DNA from 2 places in the Paenibacillus hexagrammi genome. Region 1 is predicted to be linked to the other one. Evidence: predicted binding sites of a transcription regulator. Region 1 holds the regulator's gene; the other holds the start of a gene.

Region 1 (3,189 bases):
TCATCTGAGTATGAACGATATACTTCGGACTTTAGATCGAACCCTTGCAGATATGAAAGAGATGCAGGAAGTGCTTGAAGTTCAGAGTTTAGTAACGGATCTCGGCGGTACCTTGAAGGAACTTTATGAGCATAGGGACGCTCTGCGTTTTTTCATGAAGATGGAGGACGAGAGCTACGTGTATTGGATGGAAGCGGGGACATATGCCAAGAGCAAATCGCTGCAGCTGATTAGTGTCCCGACCGATGTTAGCCATTTGCTGCAGGAGCATTTCTTTGAGAATAAAGACAGTATCATTCTTACATCTGCCACCTTGTCAGTAAATAAATCGTTTCAATATGCCGCAGACCAGCTAGGTCTCCAGATCCCCGAGGGCGGGAACGAGGGCAAACTGAAAACGGTCCAGCTGCCTTCTCCGTTTAATTATAGAGAGCAAGCGTTGGTTTGTATTCCCAGAGACTTTCCGACGATTAAGGGACCATCAGGCGACGCTGTATTCACGCAAGCGTTGATTGATTCCCTGTGCCAGGTTGCCCTGGTCACCAAGGGCCGTATGCTGGTGCTTTTTACTTCAAATAGGATGCTTAAACAGATTCACGCAGGCATGAAGGAACGCTTGAAGCCGCATGGCATTACCGTACTTGGTCAAGGAGTTGACAGCGGCAACCGCAGTAAGCTGACCCGAATGTTTCAAGAAGACCCTTCTTGCGTGCTGCTGGGCACTAGCTCATTCTGGGAAGGCGTCGATATACCGGGAGATGCGTTAAGCTGCTTAGCAATCATTCGTCTGCCGTTTCAGCCGCCCAATCATCCGCTGGTTGAAGCGAAAAGTGAGAATTTGAAAAAACGGAATGAAAATCCTTTTATGAAATTATCCGTCCCGCAAGCCGTGATTCGCTTCAAGCAAGGTTTTGGCAGGTTGGTTAGACGTGCAACGGACAAGGGAATTGTTATTATTTATGATACCCGCGTTATCGATACTTATTATGGGAAGTATTTCCTATATTCACTGCCGGGGCCTAAGATCGAACATATGACAACGGAACAGATGCTTCCAAGAATTAAGGAATGGATGGGGGAGGAGCAGCGATGAAGTCGCAAAAAATTTCCGAGGCTGTCGTTCGTCGTCTGCCGATTTATTTACGATTTCTTAATGAACTCGCGATGAAAAATATTATGACCGTTTCCTCGCAGGATTTGGGACACAAATTGGATCTCAATCCAGCTCAAATTCGTAAGGATTTGGCGTATTTCGGGGAATTCGGCAAAAAGGGCATCGGCTATGATGTTGCTTATTTGATCGAAAAAATCCGCCAGATTCTAAAGTTGGATCGCCAGCTTCAGGTTGCTCTTGTCGGAGCTGGCAATTTAGGTCGAGCCCTTTGCAATTATAATACGTATCTCAGAAACGATATGAAGATTGTAGCTGTTTTTGACGCGATGCCGCAGAAGACCGGTGAAACCATTAATAATCTTACGGTGCAGCCCATGAGTGAAATGAAAGAAACGTTGGCCCGATTAGGGGTTAGAATTGGCATTATCACGGTACCGGCTGCAGAAGCGCAAAATGTAGCGAATCAATTCGTAGAGGCTGGCATTGAAGCGATCTTAAATTTTGCCCCTGTTATTATTAAAGTTCCTGGTGAGGTTCGCGTGCACCATGCGGATTTTACAACAGAGCTGCAGAGCTTGGCCTACTACCTGGATTAATTACCGAGCAATCGGAATCTTAGGCTCATAAAACATGAAGACCTCCATCGATGCCTTTTCAGGCGACGAAGGAGGTCTTTTTTCAGATGTTAGGAAAGTTATTCCTTATGTTAAAACAATTTGAAGAGTAAAAAGTAGATGATGTACGATAACGCGATACTAATCGGAATCGTAATAACCCAAGTAATTACCATACGACCGACAGTTGCCCACTGGACTTCATGGAACCTCATCACACTTCCTGTTCCGATAATTGCGGAAGAAATGACGTGGGTTGTGGACAAAGGCATACCTAAGTGCGTGGATACCTGAATGACAATCGACGAAGTCAGGTCGGAAGCGAAGCCGTTGATTGGCTCGATTTTAATGATTTTACGACTGATTGTTTTAATGATTCGCCATCCACCGATGGAAGTTCCAAGACCCATGGCGATTGCAGCAGCAAGTTTTACCCACAGGGGTACATCCAATGTGCTTTGGAAATTTCCAGCTACGAGAGCGAAAACGATAATACCCATTGCTTTTTGCGCATCGTTACCACCATGGGAGTAAGAAAGAAGTGCAGCCGTGATAACTTGTAATGTACGAAAAGTCCTGTTGTATTTTGATCTCGATTTATTGCCTGTCCATAAAACCAGATATTTCAAGAAAAACATGACTAGCAAGCCGACGCCGAATGCTACGATAGGTGACAGCACCAAAATGATGATAATTTCGGTGAAACCGCTCCAATTCACGGAATGATAGCCGGCACCAGCGATGACCGCACCTGCTAGTGCGCCAATTAAAGTATGGGACGAAGAAGATGGAATGCCGAAGTACCAGGTTAATAGGTTCCAAATAATCGCAGCCAACAGGGCGGCGATGACAATCTCGATGCCATGATCAATCGTGGCGGGGTTGGCAATTTTACCCCCTACCGTCTTGGCAACCTCCGAGGAGACAACCGCACCTAGAAAGTTCAGAGAGGCTGCCATGATGACAGCGACTCTGGGGCTGAGAGCCCGAGTCGAGATAGATGTAGCGATCGCGTTTGCCGTATCATGAAAGCCATTGATAAAATCAAATAGCAGTGCGAGCGCCACAATGATGATGAGATAGGTTATCATGTTATCCTCCTAGCGCCGATCCTCAAGAATAACGAAGAACGACACTTTCCAGAATGTTGGCGACATCTTCACAGGCATCTGTAGTTTCTTCCAAACGTTCATAAACTTCCTTCAGCTTGAAGTCTTCATAGATATCTTTTTTAGCTAAGAAAATTTGACGGATGCCTTCTCTCATGAGACGATCCCCGTCATTTTCCAAGCTGTTGATGGCAACCGTATGCTCCGAAATCTGCATATATTTTTTCCTTGCCAAAAGCTTAAATGCATCCAGCATATGCTGACATGAGTCAACAATGACAGCTGAAAAGTCGCGCATGAACTGATCTGTATAAGTCAAATTTAAATAGTCAAACCGAGCGATCGTAGCTTC
Region 2 (3,189 bases), 2.8 Mb from region 1:
GCTTAGGTCCGATGCGGATATCTTGAATGCCTAAGCTGAACAAGCCGAGAAGGATCGCTACTGCTTTTTGCTCGAACCAAGACAGGACAATGCTCACCGGCAGATCATTGACACTGCAGCCGAATGCATCGGCCAGTGCCAGGGCGATTTTAACGGTGGACCCGGAATTGTTGCATTGGCCCAAGTCGATATACCGGGGAATCGAAGTACCTGGAACCGTTCCGTAATCGACGTCATTAAAACGGAATTTGCCGCAAGAGGTGGTGAGAATGACCGTTTCAGGAGGCAAGGAGGTAGCCAGTTCCCTATAATATTCGCCTCCCGTGCCAGGTGCATCGCAGCCCGCGATGACGAAGAAGCGTTTGATTTTGCCGTCTTTGACGGCTTGAATGATTTCAGGCGCCAATCCGATGACCGTTTCGTGGTGGAATCCAGTGGTCAGGACCTGATCGGATTCCATATTCGCTTCCGGCAAAGACAGTGCTTTCTCGATTAAGGGGGAGAAGTCTTCGCCAACAATTTTCGTTACGCCCTCGAGTCCAGCGACTTCGTAGGAGAAGAAGCGATCCGCATAGGTTCCCTTAATCGGCATGACGCAATTCGTAGTCGCTAGAATGGCGCCCGGGAATTTTTCAAAAAGACGACGTTGGTCAAACCAGGCCTTGCCGATATTTCCTTTGAGATGGCTATACTTCTTCAGCTCCGGATAGCCGTGGGCAGGCAGCATTTCCGAGTGGGTGTAAATATTGATGGCTTTGCCATCCGTTTGCTTTAGCAATTCCTCAAGCGCATATAGATTATGACCGGTGACAACGATACATTTTCCTTCAATTTTATTCTGGGAAACGACGACCGGCTGCGGGATGCCGAAATGAGTCGTATGTGCACGATCCAGAACATCCATAATTTTGACTGCAGCAGAGCCGACTTTCATGGCCATATCTAGATGCTCCTGCAGGTTGAAATTGGAGTTCGTCAATGTCAGATAGAGCGCTTCATGCGTAATTTTGTCTACTTCAGGATCTGTATAGCCAAGCTGCCTTGCATGCGTTGCATAAGCGGCGATCCCTTTTAAAGCAAAGATCATCGTATCTTGAAGGCTTGCGATAGTCTCATCTTTTCCACATACCCCAACCACTTTACATCCGCCCGCAGGCGTTTGTTCACATTGATAACAGAACATCTCACACATCTCCCCATCTGGTAATGGGTCCATTATATAGGGCGGCAGTTCGGCGATATGTGATTCTTGTCACACCTGCAACGGGCTTCTCATAACCTTCACGATTTGTTCTTTTCATCGCCACATTTTTTGCCCAGATGAACTTCACAGGCGGGAGCTATGGCTAATTACTTGTTCCCTAACACAGCTGCTCTTTCCTGGAATCCTTCTATAACTTCTTTCGGTATTTCCCTAATTTTGATATCGCCGCCTAAGAAAAGCAGCCAATTCGTAATTTCGGCCAATTCGTCTGGAGAATGAACATGGACGTACGTCTTTACAATAGCCGTAGTCTGAAAAGGATTCGTATAGGAAAGTGTAATGTTTAAGGGATGGTACTTTTTGAATTGAGCAATCGCCTTGGGACCAAGCTCGACAACCAGGTTGATGGCTTTCTCCTGCTTGCTTAGCCGCTCTGCAATCTTCTTATTGCTTAACCTTTTTTTCTCGGGGTATGGTTTGACATCGGTGAGATTATCGACGGGAATGATCCGCCTCTTTTCCTCCTTCAGGTCGAAGCCTTCGATTTGCCAAGAGCTTTTTTCACGATATAGGCGCAAGAGATAGACGGAATAGGACTTGATCTCCCTTCCTTCTTCTAAGGAAATCACTAAGTAGCGGTCTACAAGAAGAGTTTGAATGAATTGTTCTAACATAGGATGGGGAAGGTCTGACAAATCAAGGAGGTCAGGATTGTAGGGATTGGTACCTTCGAAGAGCAAGATTTGATTTAACAGGACAAGATCATCCTGCTGGTTTTGAGAGATGAGACCGAGTAGTTTTTCCGCTAAAGAGTGGCGGCTCTTGAGGTAAGGAAGCTGTAAATTTCGTGTGGCCATGAAGGCGATAAAAAGGGCTTTAATCTCATTATCAGTAAATCTGACAGTGGGCAGGACAGAGTTTTTCATCACAAAATAACCCCCGTCCCTCCCGACTTCGGCGACTAGCGGCATTCCCATCGCTTCAATTTCCCTGATATCTCGAATCGCCGTCGAACGGGAAATGTGAAACTCTTGCATGATTTCCGAAATGGTAAAATGAGCGCGGTTGTTGATGTACCGCATGATGATGTTAATCCGTTCTACTTTTTTCATCGTAACCTCTAAACAGTATCATTTTTTGACATGATTAGTGATTATTATAAACCTATCAAGTAGAAAAACAAAATGACTTAAAGAAATTAAAGAGGAGGCTTGATGTCAAATACACGAGACTAAAGGAGGAATAGGAATGAGTACGAGTACCGGCAGTGAAAAAAATCGCAGAGGTTGTAACCCGCCCTATTGGGAGAATAATCGCTTATTGGACCGTCACCATATTTCTTGCGATCTCTATATCATTAAGCGGTATTGGGCAATTGATGCGATTTGGTGGTAATGTGGATGTAGTGACGCATATAGGCTTTCCGCTATACATCACAAACATTCTTGGAGCTTGGAAATTGCTTGGAGTCATTGCGATCGTCATACCAGGTTTTCCGCGGCTTAAGGAGTGGGCTTACAGCGGCATCTTTTTTCTAATGACGGGTGCGGCCTTATCTCATGCGTTCGCTCATGATTACGGCGATGGTGGATTTCATATGATTCTTCCACTCTTCTATGCCGCGCTTGCTATCGCGTCTTGGGCGCTGCGTCCGAAAAGCCGCAAACTTTTTTAAACAGTATCATATTTTGACATGATTTAAGGTTATGATAGACCTATCAAGTGAAATACAAATCAAATTCATCCATTCAAAAAAGGAGCTGGGATCATGGCAACGTACACTTTTGAGGAAAAAGACAGCTTTATCGTTCTTGGTATTGGAACAGAGCTGAAAAGCAATTACACGGATTATGCAGGCATGAACAAGGAGAAGGAAACCTTTTGGCGGACAGTGGAGCAGGATGGAAGGCTTGACACGTTAAAGGCTGTAGCCGCGAACAACTACATCTTTGCTGTAAACGAAGCGGTGAATCACAAGATGATGT

The links. The regulator Rex, encoded in region 1, represses fermentation and respiration genes when NADH is low (regulators of the CRP and FNR family bind a similar motif). The targets are predictions, from matches to a motif close to TTGTGAAATATTTCACAA.
Region 2: a site for Rex is predicted at 1,241-1,258, ahead of hcp (hydroxylamine reductase). Genes of this name have one in related genera too.

The regions. Positions count from the first base shown of each region.
Region 1 is NZ_CP090978.1:3,223,731-3,226,919, reverse strand. It holds gene dinG (ATP-dependent DNA helicase DinG) at 1-1,093, shown strand, start outside; gene L0M14_RS14455 (redox-sensing transcriptional repressor Rex) at 1,090-1,710, shown strand; gene L0M14_RS14450 (inorganic phosphate transporter) at 1,821-2,819, opposite strand; gene L0M14_RS14445 (DUF47 domain-containing protein) at 2,842-3,189, opposite strand, start outside.
Region 2 is NZ_CP090978.1:430,451-433,639, forward strand. It holds gene hcp (hydroxylamine reductase) at 1-1,183, opposite strand, end outside; gene L0M14_RS01925 (helix-turn-helix transcriptional regulator) at 1,351-2,316, opposite strand; gene L0M14_RS01930 (DoxX family protein) at 2,472-2,879, shown strand; gene L0M14_RS01935 (GyrI-like domain-containing protein) at 2,973-3,189, shown strand, end outside.